3 regions of the Marinomonas epiphytica genome follow, and region 2 is predicted to be linked to each of the others. Evidence: predicted binding sites of a transcription regulator. Region 2 holds the regulator's gene; each other region holds the start of a gene.

Region 1 (4,835 bases), on a different contig from region 2:
GAACGGACTTTTCTGGGAACGCGTCGGCAAACCAGAACAACAGTTTAAGTGGTACTATTTCTGTTACGGTATTTAAAGTCTACCCAAATGGTTTGTTGGCGGTAAGAGGAGAGAAGTGGCTTAGGCTAAACCAGGGGGATGAGTATATTCGCTTTTCTGGGGTGGTTAGACGACAGGATATCTCGCCAGATAATACAGTTGAGTCTGAACGAGTGGCAGATGCCAGAATTACCTATTCAGGTACAGGCGATGTGGCTGCTGGCAGCGAACAAGGCTGGGTAAGTCGTTTACTTAATTCCAGTGATATGCCGTATTAGTGGTAATAGGATGATTTAAAAGCTTTGGCTTTATAGGTGAGACGATGAAACAAATATTGATATTCTTAATCGCCTGCTTTTCGAGCGTTATTCAGGCTGAACGACTGAAAGATATCGCGACTGTGCAAGGGGTTCGTGATAATCAGCTGTTTGGTTATGGCTTGGTGATAGGGCTTAATGGTACGGGAGACAGTACGGCTTTTACGGATCAGAGCTTTACCAGTATGTTGTCGAAATTTGGTGTGACTTTGCCTGAAGGTGTGAATGCCTCATCCGATAACGTGGCGGCTGTTTCTTTAACTGCAACTTTACCGCCTTTTTCCAAGCCAGGCCAAAATATTGATGTCACCGTATCTTCAATCGGCAATTCAAGTAGCCTGCGAGGCGGGACCTTACTTCTATCGACTTTGAAAGGGGCTGATGGAGCTGTGTACGCCATTGCACAGGGAAACCTAGTGGTGGGCGGTCTTGGGACTAATGGTGCTGATGGTTCAAGAAACTCGCTAAATATTCCTACTGTCGGTCGAATCCCGAATGGAGCCAGTGTTGAACGAGCCGTACCCAGCAGTTTTAATACAGGTGATACCTTGACGTTTAATTTGAATCGCCCTGATTTTACTACGGCAAAGCAAGTCTCAGATAAAATCAACAGCCTGTTAGGCCCTGGTGTCGCGAAAACATTAGATGCAACATCCATACGAGTTTCCGCTCCTCGAGACCCAAGTCAAAGAGTTACCTTTCTTTCTATTCTGGAAAACTTAGAAGTTGAGCTGGGTGAAGAAAGGGCTCGGATTGTGATTAATTCTCGAACAGGGACTATTATAATAGGTCAGCATGTTAAGGTTTCTCCGGCCGCCGTTACTCATGGCAGTCTTACCGTAACTATTAATGAAGTGCCACCAGTAGTAGGTCAGGAGGGTACGGTCACGGGGGGGGAAACCATTTTGTCGCCACGCTCTCCAGACCTGGGTATTGATGACGACAGTGGGCGAATGTTCGTTTTTGATCCAGGTGCATCACTAAACGATATTGTTCGGGCTGTTAACCAAGTGGGGGCGGCACCGGGAGATGTGATGGCTATTTTAGAAGGCTTAAAGCAGGCGGGAGCCATTAACGCAGATTTAGTCGTCATTTAGGTAAGCTTATGAACTCCATATCAAATAGTGACTTTTTTGCTGATTTTTCGTCTCTATCGCAATTGAAAACACAAGCACAACAAGACCCTAACGCTGCCTTGAAGCAAGTGGCTGAACAGTTTGAGTCCATTTTTCTCAATATGCTGTTGAAAAACATGCGTAGCACGAATGAAGCCATCGGCGGAAGTTTATTTAATAGTACTCAAACTAAGCAATACCAAGAAATGATGGACTCCCAGTTGGCGCAAACACTGGCCAAGTCTGGTGGAGTTGGTTTATCTGATGCGTTAATAAGAGAATATCAGGGCGCAGGAAGCTCGCAAAACAGAGCTTTGCATGACGATACCGACTTTTTGAATCAAGTGGCCAAGCAGGACCTTGCTCGCATTCAATTCTTGGCAAAACGGGCATCACAAGAGTTTGTCGAAGCGGTTCAAAATCAGATGCAAGAGGAAGCAGGCGTAGAGAAGGCTCAAGGTGCTCCTTCTGCCTTATCAGTCGTGTTTCAATCACCGCAAGAGTTTGTTGAAAATTTATGGCCTCATGCTAAGGCCGCTGCAGAGAAAATTGGTGTGAACCCAAAAGCCGTACTCGCCCAAGCCGCTTTAGAAACTGGCTGGGGGAAGTACCCCATCGCTAAGGAGGATGGCGGTGCTAGCTTTAACCTGTTTGGTATTAAAGCAGATAGTCGTTGGGATGGAGATCGAGCCGTAGTGAACACGTTAGAGTTTAGAGATGGTGTTGCTAAAAGAGAGAAAGCTGCATTCAGGGCTTATCAATCGTTTTCAGAAAGTTTTGATGATTACGCTAACTTCTTAACCACCAGTGAGCGTTATCAAAAGGCCTTGCAAGCAGGAGACGATGCCGAGCAATTTGCGGTTTCATTGCAGCAAGGTGGTTATGCAACCGACCCAAAATACGCTGAAAAAATAAACCGAATTATGGCGAGCGAGTGGATTGAATCCTTATAACGGTTAAGACACGTTGATTATCAGTAAAGTTTATTCTGTTTAGGTCGATAGCTATATAAGATAGAACCGACGATAGATAGCTTGAAATTGAGGTATGAGCAATGGGCTCAAATTTATACACCATTGGCTTATCCGGACTGCAAGCCAGTAATGCCCGAATTAATACTACAGGGCAAAATACAGCCAATGTAGATACGGAAGGTTATAGCCGACAAAGAACCAACACTAACAGCTCACCTGTTGGTGGTGTTGAGGTGCGTGATACTGCCCGTGTCGTGAATAAAATGGTGAATGAGCAAGTGCGAACAGACTCTTCAAGCCATTCTTATTATGAAACCTACCATCAATTAATGTCACTCTCTGATGGCCTGCTTGCAGAAGATAGCGTCTCATTGAATAATTATTTTAACGATGCTTTTGAGGCTATCCAAGCGGTTAATAATGATCCTGCGTCTCCGGCATTAAGGAACCTTGCGCACGACAGTTTGAGAAGTTTAGTTGACCAGTACAATGTTCTAGCTGGATTGGCAGATGATCAAAGCCGATCTGTCGATAATCAGCTTGAGGCCTCAATTGCAGATCTAAATTCTTTAAGTAAGCAAGTAACGCGTTTAAATGATCAGATTTTACGCCAAGAAGGAATGTCTATTTCTGAGGCAAATGAATTGAGAGATCAGCAAGAGGTGTTGGCTGTTCAAATAGCGGAATACTTGGATATTACCACTCAGTTTAACGATGATGGGATGATGGGTATCTCTCTAGCGAATGGTCAGCCTATTGTATTAGGCCAAGTAGCCCCTGAGTTGCAAATGGAGCCAGACCCACTCGACCCTAAACGAATTAAATTGACGATCGATCTTGGCCGCCATGATGTCGGGATTAAATCAGAAGATCTAGGAGGCTCAATAGGAGCTTTAGTGGATTACCGTAGAGACTTTGCCGTGGACACGGATCGAACGCTTGGTCAAAGCGCTTTGTCAATTGCAGATGCTATGAATCAGCAGAATGCTTTAGGAGTAGACGCCAATGGTATTTTTGGTCGTGACCTTTTTGAGTTTGCGAAAATGAAAGTGCAAGCGGATGCTAAAAATAAAGGTGATAGCACTGAGCTTGAGATTAAGTTATCGCCAGGCTCCTCCGATAAAGTACTAAAGGATACCTATTTACTAGAAAAAACAGGAGAGAATGAGTTTCTTATTCAAACTCTAAACCTAAATGGTGAGCTAACCCAGCGTGCGGTTTATATTGATACTAACCAAGCAACAGATAAGAAGGGTTTTTATCAAGTAGCTGAAGTAGGTGTCGATATTAGGTTTGGTGACGTCTCTGACTACAAAATTGGCGACAAATTCCAGTTTTCGCCTACTCAGGGTGTTGCTTCAAGCTTCAAGTTGGCGGCGAAAAGTGGTGATGACATTGCTCTAAGCTCACCAATTCATGTAGAAACACATTCTAACAACCTATCAGAAGCGAAAATTGAACTTGCTACGGTAACCAATACAGACCCTGAAACTTCAGCCTTTGCTTCGAATAAAACATTATACCCCAATGCACCTCATAGTATCCGTTTTACACAAGATGATGCCTACGAGGTATTGGACTCATCCGGTTCTGTACTCGCATCCGTTAGTGAAATGCAAGATATTGAAAACTTATTGTCACAAGCTGGATTAGAAGCTGAAGCAGGCTTTGATGTGTCATTAAGTGCGAAGCCCAGAGCTGGTGATCAGTACTCGATGAGTACAAGTAATACAGGAGTATCCAATAACTTTAATGGGTTATTGTTAGGTGAAATTCAAAACAAATCGATTGTAGCTGGTCGCGAAACGTTGGCCGAGTCTTATTCAGGCATTGTAGCTGAAGTGGGTAGTAAGGCAGCTGAATTAGAAACTAACACTAAATCGAGTGAAATCATACTGAATCAAAGTAAAGCTCGTAGAGACAGCATTTCGGCAGTGAGCCTAGACGAAGAAGCAATTAACCTTATGAAATATCAACAGTCCTACTCAGCTTCAGCCCAAGTGATTACGGCTGCTAGAACAACGTTTGAAACCCTGTTAGGTGCGGTGAGGTAATTTATGCGAGTCACAAATAACCTTATCTATGGTCAGTCCAGCCAAGCCGTTAGCAAATCTAATGAGCGCTTACTTGAGCTGCAAGAAAAAATGGCAGCACAAACGAACATCATAAAAGCGAGTGATGATCCAGTAGGAGCCAGTCAGGTTTTACAATATGAGTCGAGTAATCAACAGCTGAAACGTTATCAAGATGCGATGGATATGGCATCAAGTCATCTTGAATATCAAGAGGTTGCTTTAGATAGTCTGAATAGTCTTCTTGATGATACCAGAACGCTCTTGATTCAGAGTCAAAATGACATCAATACACAAAATGATGTGGACGCAATCGCC
Region 2 (4,835 bases):
TCCATTTAACTGAGAAATCTTAGTCTTTACCACGTCCATGCCAACACCACGGCCTGACACGTCGGTAATCTCTACCTTGGTTGAAAAGCCAGGTGCAAAAATTAGGTTAAAGGCTTCGTTATCAGACAAACGTTCTGCAGCATCTGAGTCCATCAACCCTTTTTCAACCGCTTTTTTACGTAATACATCAGCATCCATACCGGCTCCATCGTCTTCAATGGACAGCAAGATATGATCCCCTTCTTGCTCTGCTGACAGTACAACGCGCCCTTCACGAGGCTTACCATTTGCTTCCCTAATGTCTGGAAGCTCTACCCCATGATCCACTGAGTTTCGCACCAAGTGAACCAAAGGATCGGCCAATGCCTCAACTAGGTTTTTGTCTAGATCGGTCTCTTCACCATGAAGAATCAATTTTACTTCTTTCTTCATATTGCGAGCCAAATCACGTACTACTCGCGGGAAGCGACCAAATACTTTTTTGATTGGTTGCATGCGGGTTTTCATGACCGCATTTTGAAGGTCACCTGTCACTACATCTAAGTTAGAAACCGCTTTACCCATGGACTCATCGTCACTTTGGAGCCCTAAGCGAACTAAACGGTTTCGAACCAGTACTAGCTCACCAACCATGTTCATGATGTCGTCAAGACGCTTAGTATCAACACGTACCGTGGTTTCTTGCACTACAGGCGAGTTCGCTGCCTTCGCAGCAGGAGCCGCTGATTTAGCTTTCTCTGGGGCGTCTTTAGGACTGGCGGCTGCTTTAGGTTGTGCTTTTTGTGGTTGAGCCTTCTTGGCTTGAGTTTTTTTAGGTTCAGCTTTAGCACTGTCTGGCTGAGCAGAGTCCACTTTTGGAGCCTGCCCTTTACCATGCAAGCTGTCTAATAAAGATTCAAACTCATCTTCGGTAATTAGCTCAGAATCAGAGGCACTAGACTCTGTTGTATCGGACGCCTCAGCCTTAGCAGTTTTCTCTGCTTTAACTTCCTCTTTTTTGCTGGAGGCAGGCTCTCTGCTTTGAGCCTCATTCGCGCTAGAAGCACCGGGAGCTTGGTCACCATGTAATTGGTTTAATAGTGCTTCAAACTCATCCTCAGTAATGTCATCTGATTCTTGCTCTACCTTAGGCGAAGACTCTTCTTTTTTCGACTCATCAATTCCAGGGGCTCCACTACCATGAAGTTGATTTAATAGGGCATCAAATTCATCTTCGGTAATATCGTCATCCCCTGAAGGTTCAGTTTTGGCTTCGGCGGGAGTTCCATCGTCACCTAGGGCGTCTAATAACGACTCAAAGTGATCATCCGTTATGCTAGCTTCCTCTGTTTCACCCGCATTGCTAGACTCGTCATTATCCAGACTTGCTTCTTCAGGCTCTTCAAGCTCCGTGCTTTCACCCTCACTTTCACTTTCGCCAGCCAGTTCCTCTTCACTAGGGGGTTGGGCATAAACACTTAGGGCTGAAATAAGTTCAGGGTCGGCTTTTTCAGGTTCGCCACCAGCACGCACCGTTTCAAACATTTCGTTAACGGCATCAAGCGCACGCAGCACAATATCCATTAGGTCGGCATCTACTTGACGCTGACCGTTGCGTAGAATATCGAAAACGTTCTCAGCATAATGACAACAATCAACAAGCGCAGTTAGCTGTAAGAAACCGGCTCCACCTTTTACCGTATGGAAGCCACGAAAAATAGCGTTAAGTAAAGCGTTGTCATCTGGGTTTTGCTCCAAATCAACCAACTGCTCTGATAACTGCTCAAGTATTTCCCCTGCTTCTACGAGAAAATCTTGTAAAATTTCTTCATCGACCTCGAAACTCATCCTCAGCCCCTTTTAGAAACCTAAGCTCGACAGTAAATCGTCGACTTCATCTTGGTTATTTAATATTTCTGGGTTATTGTCTTTTTTAATGGCAGGGCCATGTCCGCGAGAGTCATCCACTTCCGTTTCTTTTCTTTCATGTTCTATGCCGGAAATACTGTCTACACGACCAGCCACTGCAACCAGATGCACTAGCTTTTCTTCCACTTCACGAATAAGCGTATTTACTCGAGTAATCACCTGACCAGTAAGATCTTGGTACCCTTGCTCTAGTAAAATAGTATTTAAATTAGTATGTAGGGTTGTCGCACTGTCATCCGTGTAAGCAAGGAAAGCATCTATTCTTTTATACAGCTCACGAAATTCTTGCGGCGTTAGATCTCTTTGAATGAGTCGGCCCCAATCCTTGCGTAAATCTTTTGCCTGAGCCTGCAACTCACCGGCAACGGGTAGACTGCTATCCACCATATCCATGGTTTTATTAGCCGCTGAGTTAGTCATTTCAATAACGTAAGTTAAACGGTCTGAGGCATCGGTGATTTTAGATGCGGTATCATTGTCTGCTGCCTGGAGTTCAACCGCATCAAATGTAAAATCACGGATCGCATCGTGCAAACTACGTGTTAACAGCCCTACTTCGTTATAAAAACTATTATGGCGTGCCTCACTCAATTCTTGAATGATCTTGATCGCACCGGAAAAATCACCACTTTCTATACGCCCAACCAGATCAGAAGCGCCATCCTTTACTAAATTTTCAAAGTCGCCAAGTCCAGCGCCTAACTTATCCGTCATTAGAGTCACCTACTTAGTCGCGTCAATTCGCTCAAATATTTTCTCAATCTTTTCTTTTAATGCCACAGCAGTGAAAGGCTTTACAACATAACCGTTCACACCTGCTTGAGCCGCAGCGATGATTTGATCACGCTTCGCTTCTGCTGTGACCATTAATACAGGAGTACTTTTTAACTTTTCATCTGCTCTAACCGCCCTTAGCAAGTCTATTCCTGTCATACCTGGCATATTCCAATCAGTAACAAGAAAGTCTATAGAGCCTGTTTGTAGAATTGGCAAAGCCGTCACACCATCATCCGCCTCTACTGTGTTGGTGAAACCTAAATCCCTCAAAAGATTCTTGATAATCCTTCTCATAGTTGAGAAATCATCAACAATCAGGATTTTCATGTTCTTATCCAATGCAACCTCCGTACCCTAAAGGTAATCTCTTACAACTCATAAATTAATCTCGCCAATCCGTTAATCTAGAACGTAATCTCATAGCCGCTTGGCTATGAATTTGGCTAACTCTAGATTCGCTGACGCCCAAAACAGCGCCAATTTCTTTTAGGTTTAGTTCGTCATTGTAGTACAAAGACAGAACCATTTTTTCTCTTTCAGGTAAACCATCGATTTCTTTTGCAAGCTGAACCTGAAAACCATTATCTTCCACTAGGCTGTAAGGTGAGCTGTCATTACTTGTCGCCGCTTCATCTAAGTGTCCACCTTCTGAATCTAGCATTTCTTCATAGCTAAATAATTGCGAAGACATATTAGAGTGAATAATGTCGTGATATTCTTCGATGGAAATCCCCATATGGGCAGCTACTTCCATATCAGTCACGTCTCTGCCAGTTTTTGCTTCAAGCTCTTTAATCGCATTATTAACAGCACGACCATTTTTACGCACGGAACGTGGCGCCCAATCTGACTTACGCACCTCGTCCATTATAGAGCCACGAATACGAATACCTGCATAGGTTTCAAAGCTTGCCCCCTTGGTCGATTCGAAACGTTTATACGCTTCAATCAACCCCATCATACCGGCCTGTATTAGATCATCTACATCCACGCTATCAGGCAAACGAGCTAATAAATGAAAAGCAATTTTTTTCACTAAATAAGCATACTGATCAACAATCGCATCCACTGAAAGCGTCGCTTTTTTACCGTATGTGTTGTATCCATTACTGCTTAACATTATATATGCTCATTATCCTGTCCACTTTAGAGACTGTTCTTACTTTATAATATAAACCTATAGTGCGCCTATTAGTAATAACATTTCTTAACTAACTACCGTACTTTAACGCCCCATAAAGCTGACTATAGTGCTCTGCTGTATAAACAGCACGGCTAATTATGTTATGAGCACGAGCTGGCTCAATATCATCAGGTATACGTTGCCCATCTGCAATATAAACAACTGGTAGACCTTCTTCAACTACCACACTAATCGCTTCTCCTAGAGAAGCAGACTCGTCTACTTTACTTAATACACAGCCATCTAGCTGAATCTGAGAGTAAACATCAACAACGGTTTTTAAGACCTGCCTTTGACTTGTACAAGGGAGCACCAGCAATTTACGAACATTGGCGCGAGCGCGTTTCATCATCAATAACTGGCGCTCTAAGTTTGAATCTCTAGGATTCATACCAGCCGTATCAATAAGAACTAATGAGTAGTTAGCATATTTAGCCAACACTTCATTTAAATCTGAATATTCACTTACAACTTCTACAGCAACATTTAAAATCCTACCAAAGGTTCTAAGTTGTTCGTGGGCTGCGATACGATAGGTATCAGTCGTAATAAGCACCACACTATCAGGACCATGCTTCAAAACATGCTGGGCTGCAATTTTACCAATTGAAGTCGTTTTACCCACGCCTGTGGGCCCCATAAAAGCCAAACAACCACTTAGCTCAGAAGACTGCGAGCGGACTGGAATGTAATCCGCGAGATGAGCAAGTAAACGATTCCAATCATCTTCGCGACCTCGCAATTCAATGTCATCTAATAGCCTTGAAATAACAAAGTCAGACAACCCTAATTTTTTTAACTTTTCTTTCGCTTGAGATTCAACTGGAGAACGTTTGGCATCAGAATTCTTTGCACTTTGACTTTGTTCGAGCAAGCTTCTAACTCGCTGAAGCTCTTCTTCCATCTCTTTTAGTTGCTGACTTTGAGCATTCTGGCGCAAAGACAGCGCTTCTTCGACAACTGGATC
Region 3 (4,835 bases), on a different contig from region 2:
CAGGGAATGAAGAGCAAAAATTCGCACAAATTTCGGATGGTATGAAGATCGCCGTGACAGACTCAGGGAAAAAGTTATTTCAAGATATTTGGACCCGAGACAACTTTGATGCTCGCCTTCAAACAGGTCAAGTGCGCCTTGCAACTGAAGTAATCAGTTTGGGCGATTTCAGTGATTTCATGGAAGATAATTATGACCCTGTGAATCCAATTAATAACAACTATCGGTTAGTCACAACCTCGTTGAGTGGAGATGAAACAGGTCAGAGCCTTGAAGAGCAAGTAACTACGGCTGTTGATACGAATTCTGATGCTGTAGTCGATGCAGCGCAAGAAGCAGTTGAGCAACAACTGGGAGATAACACCTCTGATGACGAGATTGAGCGTTATTTTGGCCCACCTGGAGAATATGCTTTTACAGATGGTTTGGGGAATGTTGTTGCTTCTGGTACATACCAGCCAGGTAAACCAATTATTTTCAATGGCATGGCTTTTACCTTAGACGGGCCTCCTGGTGCAACAGTTGATTTTTCCTTAGTGAGACCTTCTAGGGACAATGTGCTTAACCAGATAAAGGATACTTTGTCGGTGCTAACTGATAAAGAGTCAACACTAGCACAGCGCCAAGAGGCTTATTTAAATGCTACAACCAGCATTACTAATACGCAGGCCTCTATAGGTGCTGGGCGATCCTCAATTGGTGCTCGAATGAATGTTCTTGCAGATAAAAGTGGCGTTAATTCTGCCAGTCAGCTAACTAATGCGATTGCGCAAAATAACGTTGCGTCTTTAGATGTCGCTGCAGCTGCTTCTGACTTGGCAATGGCTGAGTCAGCTCTTACCGCCTCACAAAAGCTGTTTGCAAGAGTGAGTAATCTGTCTTTGTTTAATCAAATTTAGTGGGTCAATTGAGAGAGAGTTAAATGTCAACATTTAAAATGGAATCCTGCTTTGGTGCAGATATAGATGTCGCTGCAGCTGCTTCTGACTTGGCAATGGCTGAGTCAGCTCTTACCGCCTCACAAAAGCTGTTTGCAAGAGTGAGTAATCTGTCTTTGTTTAATCAAATTTAGTGGGTCAATTGAGAGAGAGTTAAATGTCAACATTTAAAATGGAATCCTGCTTTGGTGCAGATATAGGTGTTGGCTATTTTGATGTTGAAGAAATTCTGGACATCTTTGCGATAAAAAAAGAAGTTAAAAATAATCCCCGTGTTAAACGCTTGATTAAGTTACATGGTCCAAAAGAGAGGATTGTTGCGATTGTCATGCGACAAGTCGCAATAGATTTCCTCAAGCCTGTCCTAGATGACAGTTTCTTACCTTATGATAGTTATTTTAACGATGATTTATTGCTTAATAGTCGTCGTGAACGGCTATACGATGCCCAAGAGCGTTTTTTAATGCTCTGCTATTCCCTTGCAAATGGTCGTTCTGTCCGAAGTCTAAAAAAATTACATGAGGGGCTCACGACAAAAGAATGGCGGGAGAAGCACAAGCGTAATATCAGTTTATACAAGTACTTCCGTCAAGAGTTGAACGATCACACCCGTGACTACATTCTCAGCTATAAAGCAGGGATGGAAGAGCCTGAAACTAAGAAAAAAGAGGCGAATGCAAAATCTTCCCACGAGGCTGTAGAGGAGGTAATTCCGGTTTTAGACCCCCATGACAGCATCCCTACTTTAAGCTCGACAGACAGTGTTGTAAAAAGAGCGCGGCGAGAAAGGCTCGAGCCCACCAAGTTTGATGTAGAGATCAATGTAGCCCTAAAGCTGTTAGAAGAGGGGCGGTCATTGCTGGTTGATCAAGTAACAAATATGAACAAGGGGTTGGCTTTTAATATTGATACTCTGCAACAGTATGTACAGAAGCTAATCTGCTCAATGCAGCGTAACCCAAATGCGCTGATGGTGGCTAGGCTTGCAGATGGTACTGCGAGTTATTTGGAAAAGCACATTCTTAGTGTTTGTGTGCTAGGAATTAGTTTTGCGAATGCTTTACGTCTCGACGAAGATAAAGTAGTAAAGGTAGCAGTGGGTTGTCTACTGTTTGATATAGGTCGTTTTAAGCTTCCCCCTGCGATTGTAAATAAAGCGGAAAAGCTCACTGACAATGAAGTATCTTTATTTAGAAATCATATTCGTTTTGGTGCTCAGGCATTGAAAAAAGGTGAAGATGTTCCTTCTTCTGTATATCAAATGTTATTTGATCATCATGAAAAAGTGGATGGGAGTGGCTACCCCGAAGGTAAACAGGGAACTGAGATTTCTAACTATGGAAAGATCGCCGCCATATTGGATGCTTATGATTCGATTATTTCAAAGCAAGGTCATAAAGAAGCCATCGGTCTTGCCAAAGCGCGTTCTATTTTAAAAGAAGAAGCTGAAAAAGCCTTTGATAAAGCGTTGTTATGGTCGTTTTTAAAACACCTAGGGGCAATCCCATTAGGTGCTTGTGTTGAGCTTTCAAATGGTCGAGTTGGGTTTGTGCTAACTCTCAATAAAGATCAGAGGCCTTCGAAGGTTCGACTGGTTTATAGTCTAAACAACAAAGCTCTTATATCGGCAACTGATATTGAGCTGGACAAGCTGCTTGCTCAAGGAGAAGATCTTTCTATTGTGAGAGAGGTTTTACCAAGCACGCTCAACCTTTCTCTTCTTAATCACTTATAGCTTTCTCTATCACTTTCCTCTTTTGGCTCGTACAGCCGAATCCGCATTAAACTTTTTAGTTTCTTAACTAATTGTAATAATAGGTTTTTTTGTTTTTTTAAGTCCCTCCTAAATAATTTTTCTAAAGTTTTATCTCTTCAGATCGATATCCTAATTACACACTTTATCGTGCTAATAATAAAAAATAAATTTGCGAAAAAGTGAAAAAAAAATTAAAGATCGATACTAGAGTGTCGATAACTAAATTAAGCGCAACATAACCAAATAACTAATTAAATCAAAAGGTTAGGGCGTTTAATATTATTCTTAGGAGAGAAGAAAATGTCTTTATATGTTAACACTAACGTGTCGTCATTGAATGCCCAAAGGCAGTTAATGCACTCATCAAATTCTTTAGATACAGCGTTTCAGCGCTTATCTTCAGGTCAACGTATCAACAGTGCTGCGGATGATGCAGCAGGCCTACAAATTTCAGATCGTTTGACATCTCAAATCAATGGCTTGAACCAGGCGGTTCGTAATGCCAACGACGGTATTTCCCTAGCGCAGACAGCGGAAGGGGCGCTAGACGAGTCAACAGAAATGCTACAACGAATGAGAACCTTATCTATTCAAGCGGCGAACTCGTCAAATACGGATAAAGATCGACTTGCTCTACAAGAAGAGTTAGCGCAATTGTCTCAAGAAATTAACCGTATTGCAGATACAACCACATTTGGTGGCCGTAACCTATTGAACGGAACTTATGATGGTACTTTCCAAGTTGGGGCGGATGCAAATCAAACCATTAGTTTTACTTTAAGGTTTGGTGGGGGGGCTAACTCCATCGATTACCAAACAAACAATGGATTCACTATGTCTGGCTTGTCTAGTCAGTCATCGACGCAATTGACAACATCCACAGCTTCGGTATCAACCGCAGCGAATGCGCAAAGTATGATTAGTATTGTCGATGAGATGATTTCGGCCATCGACTCTAAGCGTGCGGAATTAGGTGCGGTACAAAACCGCTTTAGTTCTACGATCAGTAACTTGAGTAATATTTCTGAGAATGTGGCCGCGGCTCGGGCACGAATCCGAGATGCTGATTTCGCAGAAGAAACTGCGGCCTTAACCAGCGCCCAGATATTACAACAAGCAAGTAGTACGATCCTAGCTCAGGCGAACCAGCGCCCTCAAGCAGCCTTATCGTTATTAGGAAATTAATAGTATAAGAATTGAATTAATCTTTTTGTAGCACAAGCAAGCTACAGCGGCAAAAGAGTGCCGCTAGATAACTGTTTTTCGAGTTTTGCTCGAATTTAAGTCACTTCTCTCTCCTAGAGGTGGCTTTTAGCCGGATGAGAGATCATCCGGCTTTTTTCGTTTTTGTAGAAAAGCTTGGTTTTTAAATCGGTATTTGTGGCCGTTTTTGGTCACTTTGAATGAGGTGAGTAAGAGGTATGACGATGCATTAATTGACCGTCAGGGTATGTCTATTAAATACGACTGTGATTTAGCTCAGGTGTAGTTGCATGGGTGGCGAGTGGTCACTCTAGATAATGACGCCTGTTGGGTGAGAATCGCTATGGCTATGGTTTGAGGGGTAGTGCTTCAGCGTCTTTTGCTTAGTGGTGTCCACTACTCCGAAGGCTTGTTGCTGATTTGTTATGTCGTGGTTTTTTGGCACCCAGGGAAAAAATGTTAGTAGCCCAGAATTTATACTCTTTTTAGTGTGTGAATACTTACTTCTTGTCTGTGTTCATACTTGTTGCTCTTTAACCAGGAAGGTTGCATTGCGGCATTCAAAAGAAGAGTTTCTTTTGAATGCGTTAGGTTAGGCGTTCGTTCGCCTGAAATTTTTATAAGGTCGTTTTATCACATGTTTTATGAATAAGGAGGACGAAATACGGACTAAGAAAAGGGGAGCATTCCACCTTTTGATAAATGAGGTTGAGATAGCCCCATGTGGTGAGCTCTGCTCATAAGTGAAGAAAGAGGTTTTCTAAGCAGCGAAAAGCATGTGAAAAACAGTTTTTTGAGATTTCTTTTTCTTGATTTTAAAAGAGTCAAAAGCTAATTAAGACAATTAGTTACGGTAATTTTTTTCCTCTTTTGCGGAGTGTTTTTGCCGCTAGGCGGAAAATAAATTCAAAAATTGTTAAAGGTCTTAAAATGAAGAC

Evidence for each region. The regulator FliA, encoded in region 2, starts transcription of late flagellar genes. The targets are predictions, from matches to a motif close to CTAAAGTTNNNNNNNNNNCNGCCGATA.
Region 1: flgK (flagellar hook-associated protein FlgK) is a predicted target of FliA. The motif match lies at 2,448-2,474, and genes of this name have one in related genera.
Region 3: ACYVGZ_RS02625 (flagellin N-terminal helical domain-containing protein) is a predicted target of FliA. The motif match lies at 2,795-2,821, and genes of this name have one in related genera.

What each region holds. Positions count from the first base shown of each region.
Region 1 is NZ_BAAGVX010000004.1:163,641-168,475, reverse strand. It holds gene ACYVGZ_RS02660 (flagellar basal body L-ring protein FlgH) at 1-317, shown strand, start outside; gene ACYVGZ_RS02655 (flagellar basal body P-ring protein FlgI) at 362-1,453, shown strand; gene flgJ (flagellar assembly peptidoglycan hydrolase FlgJ) at 1,462-2,424, shown strand; gene flgK (flagellar hook-associated protein FlgK) at 2,526-4,499, shown strand; gene flgL (flagellar hook-associated protein FlgL) at 4,503-4,835, shown strand, end outside.
Region 2 is NZ_BAAGVX010000026.1:309,115-313,949, reverse strand. It holds gene ACYVGZ_RS06555 (chemotaxis protein CheA) at 1-1,827, opposite strand, end outside; gene ACYVGZ_RS06550 (protein phosphatase CheZ) at 1,840-2,622, opposite strand; gene ACYVGZ_RS06545 (chemotaxis response regulator CheY) at 2,632-3,012, opposite strand; gene ACYVGZ_RS06540 (RNA polymerase sigma factor FliA) at 3,068-3,805, opposite strand; gene flhF (flagellar biosynthesis protein FlhF) at 3,897-4,835, opposite strand, start outside.
Region 3 is NZ_BAAGVX010000004.1:158,670-163,504, reverse strand. It holds gene flgL (flagellar hook-associated protein FlgL) at 1-899, shown strand, start outside; gene ACYVGZ_RS02635 (hypothetical protein) at 923-1,072, shown strand; gene ACYVGZ_RS02630 (HD-GYP domain-containing protein) at 1,096-2,673, shown strand; gene ACYVGZ_RS02625 (flagellin N-terminal helical domain-containing protein) at 2,995-3,879, shown strand.